4 regions of the Streptomyces sp. NPDC051217 genome follow, and region 2 is predicted to be linked to each of the others. Evidence: riboswitches for the same ligand, from Rfam matches in the RefSeq annotation. Region 2 holds a riboswitch; each other region holds the start of a gene.
The links. A riboswitch is a leader RNA that binds a small molecule or an ion and turns the genes downstream of it on or off. The one in region 2 is predicted to bind cyclic di-AMP.
Positions count from the first base shown of each region.

Region 1: it holds a riboswitch for cyclic di-AMP, as region 2 does, so the genes downstream of both, ACIBBB_RS19265 (NlpC/P60 family protein) here and ACIBBB_RS27965 (M23 family metallopeptidase) in region 2, are expected to answer to the same signal.
Region 3: it holds a riboswitch for cyclic di-AMP, as region 2 does, so the genes downstream of both, ACIBBB_RS00025 (transglycosylase SLT domain-containing protein) here and ACIBBB_RS27965 (M23 family metallopeptidase) in region 2, are expected to answer to the same signal.
Region 4: it holds a riboswitch for cyclic di-AMP, as region 2 does, so the genes downstream of both, ACIBBB_RS02880 (LysM peptidoglycan-binding domain-containing M23 family metallopeptidase) here and ACIBBB_RS27965 (M23 family metallopeptidase) in region 2, are expected to answer to the same signal.

Region 1 is NZ_JBITEV010000008.1:44,862-50,477, forward strand. It holds gene ACIBBB_RS19260 (ATP-dependent DNA helicase) at 1-1,482, opposite strand, end outside; cyclic di-AMP (ydaO/yuaA leader) riboswitch at 1,675-1,837, shown strand; gene ACIBBB_RS19265 (NlpC/P60 family protein) at 1,836-3,002, shown strand; gene ACIBBB_RS19270 (hypothetical protein) at 3,130-4,233, shown strand; gene ACIBBB_RS19275 (NlpC/P60 family protein) at 4,464-5,516, shown strand; gene ACIBBB_RS19280 (hypothetical protein) at 5,586-5,616, shown strand, end outside.
Region 2 is NZ_JBITEV010000014.1:180,266-185,881, reverse strand. It holds gene ACIBBB_RS27975 (GNAT family N-acetyltransferase) at 1-1,345, opposite strand, end outside; gene ACIBBB_RS27970 (HPr family phosphocarrier protein) at 1,480-1,761, shown strand; gene ACIBBB_RS27965 (M23 family metallopeptidase) at 1,844-2,647, opposite strand; cyclic di-AMP (ydaO/yuaA leader) riboswitch at 2,660-2,827, opposite strand; gene ACIBBB_RS27960 (M16 family metallopeptidase) at 3,042-4,409, opposite strand; gene ACIBBB_RS27955 (M16 family metallopeptidase) at 4,427-5,616, opposite strand, start outside.
Region 3 is NZ_JBITEV010000001.1:915-6,530, reverse strand. It holds partial or broken gene ACIBBB_RS00035 (ArsR/SmtB family transcription factor) at 1-46, shown strand, start outside; gene ACIBBB_RS00030 (SRPBCC family protein) at 43-1,005, shown strand; gene ACIBBB_RS00025 (transglycosylase SLT domain-containing protein) at 1,273-2,016, opposite strand; cyclic di-AMP (ydaO/yuaA leader) riboswitch at 2,021-2,213, opposite strand; gene ACIBBB_RS00020 (ketosynthase chain-length factor) at 2,706-3,920, opposite strand; gene ACIBBB_RS00015 (beta-ketoacyl-[acyl-carrier-protein] synthase family protein) at 3,917-5,188, opposite strand; gene ACIBBB_RS00010 (TcmI family type II polyketide cyclase) at 5,185-5,514, opposite strand.
Region 4 is NZ_JBITEV010000001.1:626,304-631,919, forward strand. It holds gene ACIBBB_RS02865 (helix-turn-helix domain-containing protein) at 1-63, shown strand, start outside; gene ACIBBB_RS02870 (DUF6126 family protein) at 133-303, shown strand; gene ACIBBB_RS02875 (tyrosine-protein phosphatase) at 325-1,125, opposite strand; cyclic di-AMP (ydaO/yuaA leader) riboswitch at 1,532-1,696, shown strand; gene ACIBBB_RS02880 (LysM peptidoglycan-binding domain-containing M23 family metallopeptidase) at 1,701-2,642, shown strand; gene ACIBBB_RS02885 (SGNH/GDSL hydrolase family protein) at 2,812-3,612, shown strand; gene ACIBBB_RS02890 (STM4011 family radical SAM protein) at 3,632-4,486, opposite strand; gene ACIBBB_RS02895 (STM4012 family radical SAM protein) at 4,494-5,616, opposite strand, start outside.

The DNA.
Region 1 (5,616 bases), on a different contig from region 2:
GTCGATCATCGCCTCCGCGCGGTCGCCGATGCCGCGCTTGGGCACGTTCAGGATCCGGCGCAGCGGGACGCTGTCCTCGGGGTTGGCGAGCACACGCAGATAGGCCAGCACATCGCGGACCTCCTTGCGCTCGTAGAAGCGCACACCGCCGACGACCTTGTACGGGAGGCCGACGCGGATGAAGATCTCTTCGAACACACGTGACTGCGCGTTCGTCCGGTAGAAGACGGCGACGTCGCCCGCCTTGGCCTCCGACGCGTCCGTCATGCGGTCGATCTCGTCGGCGACGAACTGCGCCTCGTCGTGCTCGGTGTCCGCCACGTACCCCGTGATCAGGGCGCCCGCTCCGGCGTTCGTCCAGAGACTCTTGGGCCGCCGGCTCTCGTTGCGCTCGATGACCGCGTTGGCCGCGCTGAGGATCGTCTGCGTGGAGCGGTAGTTCTGCTCCAGCAGGATCGTCGTCGCGTCCGGGTAGTCCTCCTCGAACTGGAGGATGTTACGGATCGTGGCACCGCGGAACGCGTAGATGGACTGGTCCGCGTCACCGACGACGCACAGCTCCGCCGGGTCGTGCCCCTCGCCCGAGGGGCCGACCAGCTCACGCACCAGGGTGTACTGCGCGTGGTTGGTGTCCTGGTACTCGTCCACCAGGACATGGCGGAAGCGGCGGCGGTAGTACTCGGCGACTTCCGGGAACGCCTGGAGCAGATGGACCGTCGTCATGATGATGTCGTCGAAGTCCAGCGCGTTGGCCTCGCGCAGCCGCGCCTGGTACATCCGGTACGCCTCGGCCAGCGTCTTCTCGAACGGGTCACCGGCCTGACCGGCGAAGGTCTCCTCGTCGATCAGCTCGTTCTTCAGATTCGAGATCTTGGCGCTGAAGGACTTCGGGGGGTGCCGCTTGGGGTCGAGATCGAGATCACGGCAGACCAGGGCCATGAGCCGCTTGGAGTCGGCCGCGTCGTAGATCGAGAACGACGACGTGAAGCCGAGCCGCTTCGACTCACGGCGCAGGATCCGCACGCAGGCACTGTGGAACGTCATCACCCACATGGCGGCCGCACGCGGGCCGACGAGCTGCTCGACGCGCTCCTTCATCTCGCCGGCGGCCTTGTTGGTGAACGTGATCGCCAGTATTTCGCCCGGATGCACCCGGCGCGTCCCCAGCAGATGCGCGATCCGGTGGGTCAGCACCCGGGTCTTGCCCGAGCCCGCGCCGGCCACGATGAGCAGCGGCGATCCGGTGTGCACGACGGCGGCGCGCTGCTCCTCGTTCAGCCCTTCGAGCAGCGCCGCCGGGTCCACGACGGTGCGCGGAGCGCCGTCGCGATGGTGCGGATCCCTGGGCGGGGGCACGTCGAACTTCCCTCCGAAGAGATCGTCGGGCACCTGTTCCGGAGCGGTGTCCTCGGGCGGCGGCGGGGGCTCCTCGGCCGAGGGCTGGAGGTCCGCCAGGAAGCTGTCGTCAAAGAGGCTGCTCATCGCTTCCTGAGTCTAGGGTGCCGCACTGACAGCGGACCGCCACATGGCGCGGTGGGGGCGCCGACGGGCGTTTATGTGAAAGGTCACGGAAATGTATCGGGCATATCGACCATCAACCTTCACAGCGGCACCACGCATTGGCTAGCGTGCTCGCCGAGGCGTTCCGTACTCCATCGGTGATCAGCGCCGAGCGGACGGCCTCCGCCGAATCCGGGCTTCCCCGAGGGGAGTTCGGAACCGGGGACCCACCACGTTCCACCGGGGTGAATCGGGCCGTTTTCCCAGGCCCGTAGGGCAGCCTTCCGTTCCGCCCGAACCCGACAGCTAACCCGGTAGGCGGTCCACGGAAGGAGATGCCGGCCTTGGCATCGCATCGCAAAGCGCGCACCCGCACCGGAATACGCGCGAACACCCCCGCCGTCGGTTTCACGACAGCCGCCCTCGCCTCGGTCACGCTGCTCTCGACGCAGAGCGCCACCGCCGCGCCGGCCGACCCCAAGCCCTCGGTGGAAGAGGTGCAGAAGAAGGTCGACGACCTGTACCGGCAGGCCGGTACGGCGACGCAGCAGTACAACAAGGCGAAGGAAGCGACGGACACCCAGCGCAAGTCGGTCGACCGGGTCCTTGACGAGGTCGCCAAGAGCGCCGACAAGGTGAACGAGGCGCGGCGCGCCCTCGGTACGTATGCCGCCGCGCAGTACCGCGCGGGCGCCGTCGGTCCCACGGCCGCCCTGATGTTCGCCGACAGCCCCGAGTCGTACTTCGAGCAGACCCAGCTGATGGACCGGCTGACCGAGCGCCAGCAGGGGGCCGTCGAGGACTTCCAGAAGGAGCAGCGGTCCGCGTCCAAGCAGCGCGCCAAGGCGACGAAGAGCCTGGAGACGCTGACGGAGTCGCAGGCCTCGCTCAAGGTGGGCAAGCAGAAGGTCCAGAACAAGCTCGCGGCGGCGCGGTCGCTGCTCTCGGAGCTGACGGCGCAGGAGAAGGCGCGGCTCGCCGCCCTGGAGCGGGAGAAGGAGCAGGAGGCGCGCCGCAAGGCCGAGGCGAAGGCCAAGGAGGAGGCCGCGGAGCGCAAGCGCCAGGAGGAGGCGCGGCAGGAGGAGCAGCCCGCGACCGGCGGCACGGGCTCGGGGACCGACACCGGTTCGGGCGCCACGGACGGTACGTACGCGGCCAAGGCCGAGAAGGTCCTCGCCTTCGCCCGCGCCCAGATCGGCAAGCCGTACGTGTGGGGCGCCACCGGTCCCAGCTCGTACGACTGCTCGGGGCTGACGGCCGCCGCCTGGAAGGAGGCGGGCGTGCAGCTGCCGCGTACGACCTGGGACCAGGTGAAGGTCGGCAAGCGCGTCGCCACGGCGGACCTGCTCCCCGGCGACCTGGTGTTCTTCTACGACGACATCAGCCACGTCGGCATCTACCAGGGCGACGGCAAGATGATCCACGCGCCGAAGCCGGGCGCGAACGTCCGCGAGGAGTCGATCTACTACATGCCGATCTACGGCAGTGTGCGCCCGGCCTGAGCCCCTCCGGGGGCGGCTGCCCCGACAGGACTTTCTGAGAATCTCCGTGCGATCATGCGACAGATGTCCCTGGGGAGGGGCCGTCGCGGTGGTCCAGACACCGCGCCGGTGAAAGAAGGAGTCCGGCATGAACACGGGTGGGGATCAAGGCGGTTCGTCCGTTTCCGACGAGGAGTGGGAGCGGTTCCTGCGGGAGTCCGCGGACGGCGTGCCCGACGCTCCCAAAGAGGCTTCCGCACGCGCCCGGCTCGTGGCACGGCGGCTGCGGGAGGAGCCCGCGCCCCCGGAGGGATGGCGTACGCACACGCCCGCCCGGCGGCCGAGGCGGCCGAAGGTCCGGTACCTCGTGGGGCTGCTGGCCTCGGTCGCGCTGCTGGCCGTGGCCCTGGATCCGGGGCGGGTCACCGGGTGGTTCGGCGATGACGCCGGGGCCGGAGGACCACTCGCCGCGGAGTCGGAACGCCCGGACCAGGCACCGCCCATCGAGCCGGCCCGGCTGCCCACGCTCGACGAACCGTTCAAGGGCTCGCCCGCCGTGCGCTGGGAGAGCGGGACGGCCGGGATCACGGTGCCCGCGGCCAGGGCGACCGGGTGGATGAGCAAGGGGCAGGTGAAGGACGCGCTCGACCGGAGCCGTGACTTCCTCGCCGCTTCCAGTCTGGATCCGGCGGTGCTGCTGGGCGCGCACCCGGCGAAGGCGATCGCGCTCATCAACCCGCATCAGAAGGACGTCCAGGACTTCCTGGCGACCGCGTTCCGCGCGCCGGGCGAGGAGAACGACCCGGTGATGCTCTTCAGCCGGTTCGACGAGGCGCACACCCGCGTCGTCGGGGATGTCGTCAAGACACGGGGGCGGATCAGCTACCGGGAGGGCGAGCGCGGCGCCCTCCAGGTGACGGCCGATGTCACGTACGTCTACCCGGTCACGCGGGCGGCGGCGGACGGGGGCGGTGATGAGGTCGCGCGCACGATCGTGCGCCGCGAGACGGTGCTGAACTGGGACGATCCCGCGAAGGTGATCACCGAGCGGGGAACCTTCTCCCTCGTTTCGTACAAGGTCCACACGACCAACGGAGGCTGCGGCGCCCCCACCGGTTACCTCGTCCCCCTGTACGCCGACGAGCGGCCCGCCGGCGCGGACGGTGGCCCGGAGGTCGACCCGTACGACCGCAGCACGCCGGTGACCGACGGGAGAGCGGACGGGGAGTGCGGGAAGGCGACGCGGTCGTAGGCGGACGAGAGCGCCGTCGGTGGCCGATGAGCGGCCGTTGTCGCGGGATCGGTCAGGTCCTGCCGGAAAGTGACCTGATGGGCGGAAGAGAAGCGGGCACAATCCGCCGGCGATCTTCCACCTGCGGGCAATAGCGGCCATGGCGGCGCGCGTCCGTGACCCGCGCGCCTAGCGTCCTTTCCCGTACGGGCCGTCCGGGCCCGCGTGGAACAGAGGATGTGGACGCCCTCGTGGCAGCGCACCGCCGACCCCGATTCAGCTCCCGACCGTTCACCGGGCCGTACGGCCGCACGGCGGCCACCCTCGCCCTCGCGGGGGCCGCGACGGCGACCGGGCTCGAAGGGGCCGCACACGGCGAGCCGCAGCTCACCTCGGCCCAGGTGAAGGCGAAGGTCGACAAGCTCTACCACGAGGCGGAGGCCGCCACCGAGAAGTACAACGGCGCGAAGGAGAAGGCGGCCGACGCGAGCGCCTCGCTGGAGAAGCTGCGCGACGAGGCCACCCGGCGGACGGCACGGCTCAACGTCTCGCGCAACGCGCTCGGTTCGATCGCCGCCGCGCAGTACCGCGCGGGCGGCCTCGACCCCGCCGTACAGCTCGCCCTCAGCTCCGACCCCGAGGGATATCTGCGCGGGGCCGCGCTCGCCGAACGCGCCGGCTTCCAGCAGGCCCAGGCCGTCAACAGAATGCGCGCGCAACTCGGTGACCTCGGCCGCTTACGTAAGAAGGCCGACAAGAAGGCCGATGAACTCACCAGCCGCCAGGCCGACCTGGCCACATACAAGTCGACGGTCAAGAAGAAGCTCGCGGACGCCGAGAAGCTGCTCGACCGGCTCACCGCCGCCGAACGCGCGCGGTACGCCGAGGGCACCGGTTCGGCCGATCCACGCGCCGACCGCGCCCAGAGCCGCGCCGGGGCCCTGCCGGCGCCCAGCGGCCGCGCGGCCGCCGCGATCGCCTACGCGCGCGGGGCGCTCGGCAAGCCGTACGTGTGGGGCGCGACCGGGCCCGACGGGTTCGACTGCTCCGGTCTGACGCAGGCCGCCTGGCGCGCCGCCGGAGTCTCCCTCCCGCGCACCACGTACACCCAGATCAACGCGGGCAGGCGGGTCGCACGCTCCCGGCTCGCCCCCGGTGACCTGGTCTTCTTCTACTCCGGCATCTCGCACGTCGGGCTCTATGTCGGCGGCGGACAGATGATCCACGCCCCGCGGCCGGGCGCCGGGGTGCGGATGGCCCCGATCGACCAGATGCCCTTCGCGGGCGCCACCCGCCCCGCGTAGCGGCCCCGAGGGGCCCACCCGGCCCAGGCCCGAGTGCCGTCCCCTCCCCGCCGCACGACGATGAACGCCATGAGACACACGCGGGTCCGCGCGGCCGTTC
Region 2 (5,616 bases):
CGCCCTTCGCGACGACGACCGGCTTCACCGCCCCCGTACGCCTGGCCAGCCGTGTGAACTTCCGTGGGTTGCCGATCGTTTCGAGATACAGCAGTACGACGTCGGTGTCCGGGTCGTCGTGCCAGTACTGGAGGAAGTCGTTGCCCGAGACGTCCGCGCGGTTGCCCGCCGAGATGAAGGTGGACAGGCCCGCGCCGCGCCGGACCAGCCCGGCGAGCAGCGCGATGCCGATCGCGCCGGACTGTGTGAAGAGCCCGATCCGCCCCCGGCCGGGCGGCTCCGGCGCGAGCGAGGCGTTCAGCCGGACGGGCGGCGAGGTGTTGATGACCCCGAACGCGTTGGGCCCGATGACCCGCATCCCGTACGAACGCGCCTGCCGCACCAGTTCGCGCTGCCGCTCCAGCCCCGCGGGCCCGCTCTCGGCGTAACCGGCGGACAGGACGACCAGGCCCTGCACGCCGTGTTCACCGCAGTCGGCGACGACCTCGGGCACCCGCTCGGCGGGGACGGCGACGACCACGAGGTCGACGGGCTCCTCGATCTCCGCGAGGGAGCGTACGGCCGGGACGCCGTCGAGCTCGGTGAGTTCCGGGGGCAGAGCCAGGTTCACCGCGTACGTACGACCCGTGAAACCGCCGTCGAGGAGGTTGCGCAGCACGGCTCGCCCGACGCCGCCCGGCGCGCGTCCGGCGCCGACGACGGCCACCGACGACGGGCCGAGGAGCCGCTGCACGGAGCGCGCCTCGGCGCGCTGCTCGCGGCCGCGCTGGACGGCGAGGGACTCGGCGGTGGGTTCGAGGTCGAGGACGAGCCGTACCGCGCCGTCCTCGAAGCTGCGTTTCTGGGTGAACCCGGCGTCCCGGAACACCTTGATCATCTTGCTGTTGGCGGGCAGCACCTCCGCCGCGAAGCGCCGGATCCCGCGCTCGCGCGCCACCGCGGCGATGTGTTCGAGGAGCGCGGAGGCGATCCCGCGCCCCTGGTGCGCGTCCTGGACGAGGAAGGCGACCTCCGCCTCATCGTCGGGGGCCGACGCGGGCATGCCCCGGCTGTCGACGCGGTCGTAGCGGACGGTGGCGACGAACTCGCCGCCGACGGTCACCGCGAGGCCCACCCGGTCCACGTAGTCGTGGTGGGTGAACCGGTAGACGTCCTTGTCGGAGAGCCGGGGGTAGGGCGCGAAGAAGCGGTAGTACTTCGACTCGTCGGAGACCTGCTCGTAGAAGTTGACCAGCCGCTCGGCGTCGTCGGTGGTGATGGGCCGGACGCGGGCGGTGCCCCCGTCGCGCAGCACCACGTCTGCTTCCCAGTGAGCGGGGTACGCGTGCTGCGACGGCGGCGTCATGGGGAGAGCCTACGGCGCGCACATCGGTAGCGGCGGTTACCCGGCCGGGGCAGGCTGGGGGTGCCGCACCGGCCCGTTCCGGGGCACATGAGACACTGGTCTAGACAACAACTGTGAACTTGAAGGGCAACACCATGGCTGAGCGCCGCGTCAATGTCGGCTGGGCCGAGGGCCTGCACGCCCGTCCCGCCTCCATCTTCGTCCGGGCCGCCACGGCTTCCGGCGTTCCGGTGACGATCGCCAAGGCCGACGGAAGCCCGGTCAACGCGGCGTCGATGCTCGCCGTGCTGGGGCTGGGCGCGCAGGGCGGCGACGAGATCGTCCTGTTCTCCGACGTGGACGGCGCGGAGGCCGCGCTGGACCGGCTGGCGAAGCTGGTGGCCGAGGGCCTGGACGAGCTGCCCGAGACCGTCTGAGCCGCGAGCGCGCGCATCCGGCACGTACGGCGAAGGCCCCGGCAGGACGCCGGGGCCTTCGCCATGGGTTACGGGACAGGCCCTAGACGTCCACGCCGTGGAGGCGCAGGTACGCCACCGGGTCGATGTCGGAGCCGTACTCCGCCGTCGTCCGCGCCTCGAAGTGCAGGTGCGGGCCGGTGGAGTTGCCGGTCGAGCCCGAGAGGCCGATCGGCTCTCCGGAGGCCACGCTCCGGCCGATCGAGACGCCGATCGACGAGAGGTGTCCGTACTGGGTGTACGTGCCGTCGTTCATGCGGATGACGATGTTGTTCCCGTACGCGCCGCCCCAGCCGGCCTCGACCACGGTGCCCGCGCCGACGGCCACGACCGAAGTGCCGGACGCGGCGCGGAAGTCGACGCCGGAGTGGCTGCCGGAGGACCAGAGCGCGCCGCCGGTCCGGTAGCCGGTGGTGACCGAGGATCCGGCCACCGGGAGCCGGTAGGAGCCCAGGCGCTCGCGCTCCGCGGCCCGTGCCGCGCGCTCCTTGGCCGCGCGGAGTTCCTTGGCGCGAGCCTCCGCCCTGCGCTTCGCCTCGGCCTTGGCGCGGGCGGCGGCCTTCGCCTCCGCCTTCGCTTCCGCGGCCTTCTCGGCCGCCGCCTCCTGGGCGTCGGCCTGGGCGTCGATCGTCGCGGCGAGCGAGTCGTCGATGACGAGGGCGCGGGCCGGGGCCGCCGGGGCGGCCTCCTGGGCGAGGGTCGCCTCCGCGTCGGCGGCGAGCGCCGGGGATGCGAGGGTGCCGATGACACCGGCCGCGGTGAGGGACGCGACCCCGGCGAAGTTCGCGCGTCGGCGCGTCATTCGGTTCGGGGCACGGTGCTTCCCGGGGGCACGGGTGAACGCCATGAAGTGGCTGGTCCTTTCCTTCCTTCTCGCCTACCGGGTTAGCTGACGGGTTCGGAGCAGGAAGGTCTCCTACGGGCTCCTCCGCGGATCGCGCGAAGGCCCCCGATTCACCCCAGGGACATCGATTGGGTCCCCGGCTCCCCAGGCTCGCGCCTGACGGGGACTCGGCGATGGCTGTCCGGTGCCGCGGACGCGGCGGGCTCTGACGAACATCCGGACCGACGCTAAGCGTTCATCTTTCAATCACCAAACGGACAGCCCCTTTTGTAGCGCACGCCACAGGGCATTCAGGCAACCCACCCATGAATACGGACATACGGGGAAACCCCGGCGACTGGTTCGTCACCGGGGTTCCCTTTGTCCGTGATGATCCGAGGAGTGGACGTCGTCGGCCTCAGCCGGCGACGACCTTCACCTCGCCGATGCCCAGGGCCTCCACAGGCTCCCGGATCACCGAGGCGTCCCCGACGAGCACGGTGACCAGCCGGTCGCCCGGGAAGGCGCTGACGACGGCGGCCGTCGCCTCGACCGTGCCGGTCTCCGCCAGGCGCGCGTACAGCCGCGCCTGGAAGTCGTCGGGGAGGTGCTGCTCGACCTGGTCGGCGAGCGTGTCCGCGACGGACGCGGCCGTCTCGTACTTCAGCGGGGCGACCCCGACCAGATTCTGCACGGCCGTCTCACGCTCGGCGTCCGTCAGGCCCTCGGCCGCGAGCGTACGCAGAACCTTCCACAGGTCGTCCAGCGCGGGCCCGGTCGACTCGGTGTCGACGGAGCCGCTGATGGCGAGCATGGAGGCGCCCGTGCCGTCCGGGTCGGAGCGCAGCACCTGCGCGAAGGCCCGCACGCCGTACGTGTAGCCCTTCTCCTCGCGCAGCACCCGGTCGAGCCGAGAGGTGAGCGTGCCGCCCAGGCAGTACGTGCCGAGCACCTGCGCCGGCCAGACGCGGTCGTGCCGGTCGGGGCCGACGCGGCCGATCAGGAGCTGGGTCTGTACGGCTCCGGGCCGGTCCACGATCACCACACGGCCGGTGTCGTCGGCGGTCACCGGCGGCACGGGGCGCGGCTCGGAGGTGTCGCCCGTCCAGTCGCCGAGGGTCTCGGCGAGCAGGGCGTCGACGTCGACACCGGTGAGGTCGCCGACGATCACCGCGGTGGCGGTGGCGGGACGGACATGCGCTTCGTAGAAGGCGCGGACGCCCTTGGCGTCGATGCGTCCGACGGTCTCCTCGGTGCCCTGGCGCGGACGCGACATGCGCGAGGCCTCCGGGAACAGCTCCTTGGAGAGCTGCTTCGCCGCGCGGCGGGCCGGGTTGGCCTGCTCGTGCGGGATCTCGTCCAGCCTGTTCGTGACGAGCCGGCCGACCTCGCTCTCCGAGAACAGCGGCGCGCGCAGGGCGTCCGCGAGCAGGCCGAGCGCCTTGGGCAGCCGGGAGACCGGGACCTCCAGGGAGACCCGGACACCGGGGTGGTCGGCATGCGCGTCGAGCGTGGCGCCGCAGCGCTCCAGCTCGGCGGCGAACTCCTCGGCGGTGTGCTTGTCGGTGCCCTCGGACAGAGCGCGGGCCATGATCGTGGCCACGCCGTCCAGGCCCTCGGGCTCGGCCTCCAGCGGGGCGGCGAGGGAGATCTCGACCGCCACCACCTGCTGGCCGGGACGGTGACAGCGCAGCACCGTCAGGCCGTTGGGCAGCGCGCCGCGCTCGGGCGCGGGGAACGCCCAGGGCCTGGCCTCTCCGGCCGTCGGCCGCGGGTGGAACTCCATGGTCACGGCAGCGTCGGTCACTGGTCCGCCCCCTCGTGCTCGTCGGTGGTCTCGTCGGAGGCGGTGTCCTCGTCGTCGGAGGTGACCGGCTCGTAGACCAGCACCGCCCTGTTGTCCGGGCGCAGCCGGGCCTCGGCCACCGCGCGTACCTCGTCGGCCGTGACGTCCAGCACCCGCTGGACGGCGGTCAGTGCCAGCTGCGGGTCGCCGAACAGCACCGCGTACCGGCACAGTTCGTCCGCGCGGCCCGCGACCGTACCGAGCCGGTCGAGCCATTCGCGCTCCAACTGGGCCTGGGCGCGCTCCATTTCCTCGTCCGTGGGGCCTTCGGCCGCGAACCGGGCGAGCTCCTCGTCGACCGCGGCCTCGATCTGGGGCACCTCGACGCCACCGGACGTCTTCACGTCCAGCCAGCCGAGCGAGGGCGCGCCGGCCAGGCGCAGCAGTCCGAATCCGGCGGCGACGGCCGTACGGTCACGGCGCACCAGGCGGTTGTGGAGACGGGAGGACTCGCCGCCGCCGAGGACGGTGAGCGCCAGGTCGGCGGCGTCGGCCTCGCGGGTGCCGTCCTGCGGCAGCCGGTAGGCGGCCATCAGCGCGCGCGCCGGGACCTCCTCGTGGATCTCCTCGCGCAGCTGCTCGCCGATGATGTCGGGCAGCGAGCCGTCGCGCGGCGCCTGCTTGCCGTCGTGCCCGGGGATCGAGCCGAAGTACCTCTGCACCCAGGCGAGCGTCTGCTCGGGGTCGATGTCGCCGACGACGGAGAGCACCGCGTTGTTCGGCGCGTAGTACGTACGGAAGAACTGCCGCGCGTCGTCGAGGGTCGCCGCGTCCAGATCGGCCATCGAGCCGATCGGGGTGTGGTGGTACGGGTGGCCCTCGGGGTAGGAGAGCGCGGTCAGGCGCTCGAAGGCGGTGCCGTAGGGCACGTTGTCGTAACGCTGGCGGCGTTCGTTCTTCACCACGTCGCGCTGGTTCTCCATCCCCTCGTCGTCCAGGGCGGAGAGCAGCGAGCCCATGCGGTCGGCCTCCAGCCAGAGGGCGAGCTCCAGCTGGTGGGTGGGCATGGTCTCGAAGTAGTTGGTGCGCTCGAAGCTGGTGGTGCCGTTGAGCGAGCCGCCGGCGCCCTGCACCAGCTCGAAGTGACCGTTGCCCTTGACCTGCTTCGAGCCCTGGAACATCAGGTGCTCGAAGAGGTGGGCGAGGC
Region 3 (5,616 bases), on a different contig from region 2:
CGCGCTCGAACGGCATCTCGACGCGATGGAGGACGACTCCTCATGACTCCGCACACCGACGGTCCGCACGATTCCGGCGGTCCCGAGGGCCCCGAGGGCCCCGAGGGCCCCGCCTCGCCCGACGATCAAGGCTTCTCCTCCTCCCTCTCCGGCACCGGCGACGGGCGGACCGCGCTGCGCATGGAGCGACGGCTCGCGCATCCGCCGCAGCGGGTCTGGGACGCGATCACGCAGCCCGCGCACCTCGCGCGGTGGTTTCCCTCCGAGGTGAGCGTCGACCTGCGGCCGGGCGGCGAGATCGGCTTCCACTTCCCCGGCGACTCCGGCCCCGGCATGAGCGGGGAGGTCACCGACGCCGACGAGCCGCGCCTCTTCGCCTTCACCTGGGGCGAGGACCATCTGAGCTGGGAGATCACCCCTGACGGGGACGGCTCGCGGCTCCTCCTCGTCCACACCTTCGGCGACCGGTTCGGGGCCGCCAGCTTCGCGTCCGGCTGGCAGATCTGCGTCACCGCGCTGGGGCAGGTGCTGGACGGCGGCCCCGTCGACGTCGAGCAGGACACGCGCGGGGCGCTGCACGAGGCGTATCTGGCCCGGTTCGACGAGCTGACCCGGGGCCGGGTCGAGGAGACCGGGGGCGGCGGGCGACGGGTCCGGTTCGAGCGTCAGCTGGTGCGGCCCGCCGAGACGGTCTGGGACCAACTGACCGGCGGCGCCGAGCCGTTGACGGGTTCACCGGTGCCTCCGGGCTTCACCGCCGACAAGGTCCCGGCGGGCCCGGTCACGGCCGTACGCGCGCCGGAGCTCCTTACGTACTCCTGGCATCCGGAGGGCGAGGTCCGCTGGGAGCTGGGCGCGGGGACGGGGCACGGGCCCCGGCTGGTGCTCACCCAGACCGGGCCGCGCGACTTCGACACGGATGCGGCGCTCGCGGCGTGGCGGGTACGTGTGGAGGAACTGGCGGCGGGGCTGGTGGACGCGCCGGAGGGCGGGGCCCACACGTAGTGGCGTCCGCGTGGGGCCTCGGGTGGCCCGGCTCGACCCGGCGCTGACCGGTCCGCGCCTGGTCGCGGCCGGTGGTAGCGCCGGCTCGGGCGGTGGACGCCGTCCCTTGGGCTGGGCCACGAAGGCTCCGCCCGGATCCCCCGGGCCGACCGGCGGGACCGACCGGGCGGGCGCACTCCGTCAGGTGACGGCGGCTCTCACGCCGAACGCCGGCCGGGCCGCGTGTGCGGCCCGGCCGGCGGCCGGTGAGATGACGGACGCCGCCGATCAGTAGGGACCGTTCACGTTGTCGATCGAGCCGTAACGGTCGGCCGCGTAGTTGCACGCCGCGGTGATGTTGGCGACCGGGTCGTAGCTGTCGGTCGACGTGCCGGGCACGTGGTACGCCTGGAATGTCGGGTCGATGACCTGGAGCAGGCCCTTCGACGGGGTGCCGGCCGCCGCGTTGGAGTCCCAGTTGTTGATGGCCTGGGGGTTGCCCGCGGACTCGCGCATGATGTTGCGGTGGATGCCGTCGTACGAGCCGGGTATGCCGTTCTGCGCCATGACGTCCAGCGCCTCCCGGATCCAGCCGTCGAGGTCGTTGGTGTAGGTCTTGGCGGCGGTCTCGACGGCCTCGGTGGTCTTGCCCGCCGACGCGCTCTCGGTCGAGGCGGTCCCGGCGGCCTTCGGTTTCCCGGCGAGCTTCAGCTTGAGGCCGGGGTGGATGAGCGAGGGGTTGTCGCCGACGGCGGCGCGGTTGGTCTTGTACAGCGCTTCCCAGCCACCGCTCACGGAACGGGCGTGCGCGATCTTGGCCAGCGAGTCACCCTTGACGACGGTGTGGGTCACCTTCTGGACGGCGGTCGAGGCGGCCGGGGCCGACTTGACGTGCTCCGGAGCGGGCGCGGCGCCCGCCGTGGTGGCGGTCACCAGGGGAAGGGCGAGTGCGGCACCGCCCGTGCCGACGGCGATGAGACGGCGGGCGAGCGGGCTGGTGCGGGAACGGCGGTGCTTACCCTGTGCGGGCATGACGAAATCCTCTCCGTCGCCTGCGAGGTGAGCTGTCGGGTTCGGGCGGGAGATGCCCGGCCGCGCTGGGTGCGCGACTTCACCCCAAGCCGGTCCGTTGTGCCGGATCGGCGACTTACCTGGGTCCCCCGCTCCTGCCGTACGTGAGTTGTTGGGTGCGGTTTCCGGACAGCGGCAGGATTCGGCGTTCCGCCCGGAATGACGAGAACGTAAGCGAGAAGGTCCGGGCGAAACAAGTCCTGAATTCACAGCGCCATGCCATCCACGGATCCGGCGCCGGGAAATTCAAATTCCGGCGAGGCTGTACAGGGCTCAACTTTCTTTTGCAGCAGGGGAGGTGGGGTGGGACCGCGAGACACCGAGGCCACCGAAGCTGTGACACACATCACGAGCGTTCGGTGCAACCACCCGAACACAACACCACCCAGAAAGGGACAAGTTATGCGTGACGCACCCATAACAACCCGCACCGCAAAATGGACAAATGATTATTTTTTCTCAACTGGCGCCAAGCGGAAGCACACGGTCCACGACGGGGTGAATTCGCCGCCAACGGCCTTTGTCCGCAACTGAATTCACCGAACTCCGGAGAGCGAATGTCATAGGTGTTCGCTTTCCCGACGGGCCGGCCGTGCCGTATGTCGGCCGCGGGGGACGGGGCACGACGACGACACGGCCGGGGAGCGGATCTAGTCGACGGCGCGTACGACCATCGCGGAGTTGAAGCCGCCCTGGCCCCGCGCCAGCACCAGCGCCGTCCGTACCTCGGCGGTGCGGGGCTGGGACGTGACGAGGTCCAGACCGTGCTCGGGAGCCGGCTCGACGTTGACCGTGGGCGGGATCAGCCCCTCCTCGATGGCCAGCAGCGCCGCCGCGACATCCAGCGGGGCCGCGCCGGAGTAGAGCCGGCCGGTCATCGTCTTGGGCGCGGTGACCGGGACGCCGCGCGGGCCGAAGACCGCGGTGATCGCCTCGGCCTCCGTACGGTCCAGCTCCGGCACGGCCGCCGCGTCGGCGAACACCACGTCGACGTCGCCGGGCTCCACGCCCGCGTCCGCCAGGGCGATTTCGATCGCCTTGCGCTGTCCCGGCTCGCGGTCGCTGCCCGGCCGGGGGTCGATCGTCGCGCCGTACCCGGAGATCTCGCCGTAGATCTTCGCGCCACGGCCACGCGCGGCCACCGCGTCCTCCAGGATGAGGATCGCGCCGCCCTCGCCCGGCACATGCCCCCGCGCGTCGGCATCGAACGGCACGTACGCGCGGGCCGGTTCGTCGCTCGTGCTCAGCCGGCCGCCCGCGATCTGCGCGACCCAGCCCCAGGGGCAGATCGACGCGTCGACGGCGCCGGAGACGACCAGCCGGGTGCCCTTACGGATCTGCCTGCGCGCCTGCGCCATGGCGTCGAGCCCGCCTGCCTGGTCGCTGACGACCACGCCGCTGGGGCCCTTCATACCGTTACGGATGGAGATCTGGCCGCTGTTGACCGCGTAGAACCAGGCGAAGGACTGGTAGGCGCTGACGTGCTGACTGCCCTTGCTCCACAGCTTCTGGAGCTCGTTCTGGCCGAACTCGAAGCCGCCCGACGAACTGGCCGTGATGACGCCCATGTCGAACTCCGGCAGATCCTCCGGCTTCACCCCGGCGTCGGCGAGCGCCCAGTCCGTGGCCACCAGGGCGAGCCTGGTCATGCGGTCGGTCTGGGAGAGCAGCCTGCTCGGCAGATGGTCCTTGGCCGTGAAGCCGGGAACCTCGCCCGCCAGCCGGGACGGGTACTGCGACGGGTCGAAGCGGGTGACGCGGCCGATGCCGCTCCTGCCGCCGCGGATCGCCGACCAGTACTCGCGCACGCCGAGGCCGTTGGGGGCCACCACGCCCAGGCCGGTCACTACCACCGAGGTGGTCATGCGGGGCTCCTCTCGGGTCGGGCCAGCACTATCGCGCTCTGGAATCCACCGAAGCCGCTGCCGACGGAGAGCACCGCATCGGTCAGCTGGTCGCGAGCCGTCACCGGCACATAGTCGAGATCGCACTCGGGGTCCGGTGTCTGAAGGTTCGCGGTGGGCGGCACCACGTTGTGCTCCATCGCGAGGGCGGATGCGGCGATCTCGATCGAGCCGATGGCGCCGAGCGAATGCCCGACCATCGACTTGATGGAGCTCACCGGGGTCCGGTAGGCGTGATCGCCGAGGCTCTTCTTGAACGCGGCGGTCTCGTGCCGGTCGTTCTGCTTCGTACCGGAGCCATGGGCGTTGATGTAGTCGATCTCCGTCGGATTCATCCGGGCCTCGTCGAGCGCGACCCGGATCGCCTCGGCCATCTCCAGGCCGTCGGGGCGCAGACCGGTCATGTGGTACGCGTTGCTGCGCGTGGCGTATCCCGCGATCTCGGCGTAGATGTGCGCCCCTCGCCGCCGCGCGCTCTCCAGCTCCTCCAGGACGAACACCGCGGCGCCCTCGCCGAGTACGAACCCGTTACGGGTGTTGTCGAAGGGCCGCGAGGCGCGCTCCGGCTCGTCGTGGCGCGGTGTGGTCGCCTTGATCGCGTCGAAACAGGCCATGGTGATGGGTGAGATCGGCGCGTCGGACGAACCCGCGATCACCACGTCGGCCGTGCCCTCGCGGATCAGCTCGACGGCGTGGCCGACCGAATCGATGCCGGAGGTGCAGCCCGTGGAGACCACGGTGCTCGGCCCCTCGGCGCCGACGGCCCACGCGACCTCGGTCGCGAAGGAGCTGGGCACCAGATGGTTGTAGAGGTGCGGGACGGCGTAGTGGTGGTCGACCAGGTCGAGCCGGCCGCCGTCGCTGACGACCCGGTACTCGTCGTCGAGCCCCATCGTCGCGCCGACGGCGCTGCCGATGGTGACACCGATGCGGTACGGGTCGAGCTCGTCCAGTTCGATACCGCTGTCCGCGACGGCGCCGCGCGCGGCGACGACGGCGAACTGCGCGGCCCGGTCCATACGGCGCACCTCCTGCGGACGCAGGCCGTGCTCCTCCGGGTCGAAGTCGATCTCGGCCGCCACCCGCGAGCGGAACGGCGCGGGGTCGAAGAAGGTGATTCCCCTGGTCGCTGTACGGCCCTCACTCAGCAGGCTCCAGAAGCTCTTCGCCCCGATGCCGCCGGGCGCCAGGACCTCGATGCCCGTGATGACGACGCGTCGGCCGGTCACGCGGACGCCTCCCAGTTGTAGAAACGCGTGGCCATCGCGTCGGCGGGCGAGCGCCAGGTCGCGGGGTCGTACGCCTCGATGAAGGGTTTCAGGTCCTCGCTGATGCCGACGAAGCGCGGGTCGGTCTTCGCGCCCTCGATCAGCTCGCCGCCGTTGTCGGCGTCGAAGTCCTGGAGGTGGAAGTAGAGGCCCCGGTAGGAGAACAGCTGGCGGCGCCGAGTGCCCATGAGGTGCGGCATTTCGGTGGCGTCGAAATTCGTGAAGAGCTTCGCGACATCAACATTCGACTCAGGGTCCATCCGAGCCACAATCAGGGTGCTGTGCATGTGGTTTCTCTCCTCCACGACCGAATTGCTCGGGCAGCAGAGCCCTGAGCGCGGAATATACAGAACAGCAGAACAAGGGTCTCCGCCTTGGGAGTTGCTTTC
Region 4 (5,616 bases), on a different contig from region 2:
CACACCCTGCTGACCAGTCCCGTCGGCGAGCTGTGCCTGCCCGGCGGGGCCCACCGCCGCTGAACGAGCGGCACTGACATGCCGTCAGCTCCGCCCCCGACCAGAGAGGCCATCACCGTGTCCGACAACCGAGTGGACGCCGTTCAGGAGCCATCACGCGAGGAGCCCGCCAAGTCCGTCATGGACGAGGAACGCAGCTTCCCGCGCGGTCTCGCCATCCGGCTCTTCGTCTACCTCATCGCCGGCCATGTCCTGGCCGGCTTCCTCTACCTGCTCTTCGAGGCGGGCGCCGGGGGTCGCTAGGTCCTGTAGTCCTCCAGTCCCCTAGTCCTCGACGAGGCGCGTCCGCAGCCGCTCGCGCGTCTCGTCCGTCAGCCCGAGGCCGTCCGTGAGATAGCGGTCGACGGTGCCCCACGTCTCCTCCATCGTCGTGAACGCCGTTTCGAGGTAGACGGCGCGCGCGTCGAAGAGCGGGGCCAGCAGCTCCAGCACCTCCGGCGAGGTCCCGCCGGGCGTCGGATCGCTGCGGCGTACGCGGTATCTGCGGTGCGGATCGTTCGACTTCAGATAGTCCGCCTCGATCGCCTCCCGCTCCACGCCCACGGCGAGCAGCGACACCGCGATCGAGAGACCGGCCCTGTCCTTGCCCGCCGCGCAGTGCATCAGGGCGGGCAGGCTCTCCTCGGCCAGGGCGTGCAGCACGCGCCGGTGCTCGGAGGTGCGGTCCAGAATGATCGAACGGTACGAAGCGGACATCCGGGCCACGCCCTTGCCGTCGGCGAGGATCGAGCGCAGCTGGTCGAGGTCGCCGTCGCGGACCATCTTCCAGAACTCGGTGCCGTCGGCCGGGTCGGTGAGCGGGATGTTCACATTGCGTACGCCGACGAGCTCGACGTCCAGACCGTCGAGCTTCTGGTCGGCCGCGTTGCGGAAGTCGAAGATGGTGTGCAGCCCCAGCGACGTCAGGAACGCCGCGTCCTCGGCGGTGGCGTGCGCGAGGTGGCCGCTGCGGTAGAGCCGTCCGTACCGTACGCGCCGCCCGTCGGCGGTCGGCAGGCCTCCCACGTCGCGGAAGTTGCGTACCCCGGCGAGATCGGGCTCGCCCGGCGGGACCTGCTGCGGCACCTCGTGCGTCACGTGCGCTCCTCCGCGTGTGCGGTCGGCGCTCGCCGCCGACGCTGTCGCGCTCCGACTTTACGACATCGGTTCCCCCTGAAAGCGCCTTGCGAATAGGGCTTCTGTCTGGATTGAGTGATTGGGCATAAGGTGCCCCGGTCGCGGGTGAGATGGTGGTGGATGGGCTGCGGCTGGTGAGCAGGATCATATCCGTGACGGTGTGTGGCCGCGCCCGCGAAGGGAATTGGGACGTCGCACGGAATTCGAAGATCCGTAATCCACGCAGGGTGACCGCCCGCGGATGTCGATATTCGAGCGTGGATTACGGAGGAGAAACAGCGGCTTGTACCCGTCGGCCCGCGCGGCTTACCGTCACCGCAATCCGAGCGGATCGCCGAATCCTGCCGCCGTTCGGAATCCGCATCCACCCAGCACTCATCAACGTGTGGCAGGAGCGGGGGACCCAGGTAGTACGCCGGTCCGGAGATCCGGACGGCTTGGGGTGAAGTCGCGTCACGGCGCGACCGGGCATCTCCAGCCCGAACCCGACAGCTCACCTCGTAGGCGCCGGAGAGGAATTCGCCATGCCCGGAAAGGGTAAGCACCGTCGTCCGAGGACCAACCCGATCACCCGCGGATTCGTCGCCGCCGGAACGGGTGGCGCCGCCATCGCAATTCCGCTCATCGGTGCCACGGGCGCCCACGCCGCCGAGCAGACCGCCGCACCGTCGGTGGCTCCCGAGCGCGCCGTGTCCGCCGCGCACACCGCCGCTGTCGCGCAGACGGCCCAGCAGGCCGCGACCGCCAAGACCGTGAAGACGTACTCGGTCACCGCGGGGGACTACCTCGCCAAGATCGCCGAGACGCAGAAGGTCAGCGGTGGCTGGCAGAAGCTCTACGCGGACAACCGCGAGGCCGTCGGTGACAACCCGTCGCTGATCCACCCGGGCCTGAAGCTCACCATCGGCGCCAAGGCCAAGGCGTCCTCCGAGGGCAAGGCGGAGGCCACCCCGAAGAAGGCTGCCCCGAAGAAGACCGCCCCCGCGAAGCCCGCACCGGCCGAGCCCGCCCCGCAGGCCGACACCACGGCGAACGAGCCCGCGGCGCAGAGCGCGGACTCCGGCTACACCGCGCCCGTCGACGGTGCGGCCGTCACGACCCCGTACCGCGCGGCCGGCGGCAGCTGGGCCAGCGGCTACCACACCGGCGTGGACTTCGCGGCCGCGTCGGGCACCACCGTCAAGTCGGTCGGCCCCGGCACCGTCGTCTCGGCCGGCTGGGCCGGGTCGTACGGCAACGAGGTCGTCATCAAGCACGACGACGGCCAGTACTCGCAGTACGGCCACCTCTCCTCGCTGTCCGTCTCGGCGGGTCAGCGGGTCGCCGGCGGCGACCAGATCGGCCTCTCCGGTTCCACCGGCAATTCCACCGGTCCGCACCTGCACTTCGAGATCCGCACCGGTCCGAGCTACGGCTCCGACGTCGACCCGCTGGCGTACCTGCGCGAGCACGGCGTTTCCATCTGAGCCGTTCGGTCCCACGCGCAACCGGCCGTCGGCCGGCACCCGAGGGTGCCGGCCGACGGCCTTTCCGCTATTCCCGGTTGAACGAATTTTGACCGGTGGCGTTTCTCACCGGGGTCACCACCTTCTTACGGTCGCGTAGGTCGGATACCCGGGTGAATGATGTTTCGCTGTGGCTGACGATTCGGGATCAAAAACCAGAGGTGCCTTCGGGTCTTACGCGGCCATCGGTGACAGTTTCACCGAGGGCGTCGGCGACCCCGGACCGGGCGGAATTCATGTCGGCTGGGCGGACCGGCTCGCGGTACTGCTCGCCGACCGGACACCGGACCGATCGCTCCGGTACGCCAACCTCGCCGTACGGGGACGGCTGCTGGACCAGATCGTGGCCGAGCAGATCCCGCGCGCCAAGGAACTCGCCCCGGATCTGATCACGTTCTGCGCCGGCGGCAACGACATCATCCGGCCCGGCACCGACCCGGACGACGTCGCCGAACGTTTCGAACGGGCGCTGGCCGACCTGACGAGCGCGGTCGGCACGGTCATGGTCCCCACCGGGTTCGACACCCGGGGCGTCCCGGTGCTGCGCCATCTGCGCGGCAAGATAGCCACGTTCACCGCCCACGTCCGCTCCATCGCCGACCGCTACGACTGCCCGGTCCTGGACCTGTGGTCCCTCAAGTCGGTCCAGGACAGGCGCGCTTGGGACGGCGACCGGCTGCACCTGTCACCGGAGGGCCACACCCGCGTGGCCCTGCGCGCGGCCCAGGTCCTCGGCCTCGACACCCCCGCCGACCCCGACCAGCCGTGGCCGCCCCTGCCGCCACGCGGCGCACTGGAGGTGCGCCGCGACGACATCCAGTGGGCACGCGAATACCTGGTCCCCTGGATCGGCCGCCGCCTCCGCGGTGAATCCTCCGGCGACCACACGGTCGCCAAACGCCCGGACCTGCTGCCGCTGGTACGTCACTGAGCCGACCGGGACGCGGAGTTCAGCGCGCCACCGGGCTCACCGGTACGCGTTCCAGGACGCCGCCCGCGAAGACGTCGTACAGCGGCAGTGTCTCCAGGTGGACGTACCCGATGTGGCAGTCGCAGGTGGCGAGTGGGCACGCGCGGGGTTTGAGGGCCCGACGGTAGGAGCCGTCGTAGAGGTTGCCCAGTTCCGCCGGGACGAAGTGGCAGCGGCGAACCGTGCCTTCGCCGTCGACCGAGATCACTGATTCGCCCGTGCGGCACGGGAGGCCGGCCGAGTGGTGGGGGTGGCGGCTGAACGGGAACAGGGGGTCGATCGAGGTCCAGTCGGTGGCCTCCGGGTCCGAGTAGGTGCGGCCCTCCGCCGCGTTGACCCACAGGTAGACCTGGCCGGGGAGGTCGGCGCGGAGGCGGCGGGCCTGGTCGAGGTGGTCGGGGAAGCCGACGATGCCGACGCTGAAGCGGATGCCCGCGGCGCCCAGCTCGCCGCACTTGGTGAGGAAACGGTCGTACGGCGTCTGGCCGGGGTGGTACGTGCACCAGAGCGCCAGCTTGGCCGGGTCGGCGGCCTTCAGCCAGTCCGTGCGGCAGCTGAGGTTCGTCTGGATCGCGACCCGGGCCACGTGCGGGAGGTGCGAGAGGTCGGTGAGGGCCCGCCGGTACCAGGAGCGGGTGAGGCCCTCGCCCCACGGGGTGAAGAGGACCGACAAGCGGTCATCGGTCTGTTCGGCCACCCACGTCGTGAAGCGTGTCAGCGCCGCCCGGTCCGCGCGCAACTGGTCGGGGCTGTCGCGGCGCTTGGCGAACGGGCAGTAGGGACAGTCGTAGTCGCAGGAGGCGAGCGGGCCCCGGTAGAGGATCGTCAGGTCCACGGGTGCCTCACTTCGGTTCGTAGGCGGCCATCGCGGCCCGGACGGCGGGGGAGAACAGGGCCGGGCCCAGGGCGTCCGAGTGGGCGAGCCCTTCGGGCGTGAGCCGGAGGAGGCCGGGCCCGGCGTCCGTGTCGAGCCAGCCGAGGTCGGCGAAGCGGTCCAGCTCGGTGGGGAAGTCGTCGCCGGGACGGCTGCCGAACCGCGCGCGGTACTCCTCCAGCTCCATGCCCTCCGCCTGGAGCAGCGACTGGAGGAGATGGCGGCGGCGTGCCTCGTCCGTGTCGACGGCGCGGCCCACCTCGGCGCGGGAGAAGTCCCCGGTGGTTGTGTAGTCGTCGATGATGTTCCGGATCTCGCGCACCCCGACCGCGTAGTCGAAGGAGTAGTGGAGCTCCGAGGTGTACGAACGCGCGCCGCAGCCAAGGCCGATCATGCCGTCGGTCTGGCACGCGTAGTCGTCCGCGCCCTCGTGCGGCGCACCGATGCGGCGGAACATCCGCATCGACACCTGCTCGTAGCCCTCGGCGAGGAGATGGTCCCGGCCCCGCCGGTAGAGGTCCAGGCGCTGGGTGTCCCAGTCGGTCTCACTGGGGTGCGCGCGCCTGCCGAGCGGCGTCAACGGCCGTGCGTACAGCGGGTAGAGATACAGCTCCTCGGGCCGCCAGGCGAGCGCCGCGTCGAGCGAGAGCCGCCAGGACTCCGGGGTCTGCCCGTCGATGCCGTAGATGAGGTCGATGTTGAGGACCGGGATACGCGCGTCCCGGATCCGGCCGAGCGCGGCCTCGACGTCGGAGCGGCGCTGCGGGCGCACGGCCGCCCTCGCCTCCTCCTCGACGAAGCTCTGCACGCCGATGCTCAGCCGCGTCGCCCCGCGTTCGGCCAGCACCGACAGCCGGTCGGCCGTGGCGGTCGACGGCGACGTCTCCACGGAGAGCGGGACGGCCCGCAGATCGGCGCCCATCCGCTTCTCCGCGATGTCGCACAGCCGCTCCAGCTCGCCGGCGTTGAGGAAAGTGGGCGTGCCGCCGCCGAATGCGGCCGCGGCGAAGCGCACCCCGTCCGCGCCGGCCGTGCCGTCCGCGTGGAGCGCGTCGGCCACGGCGGTCGCCTGCCGGTCCAGCGCGTCCAGG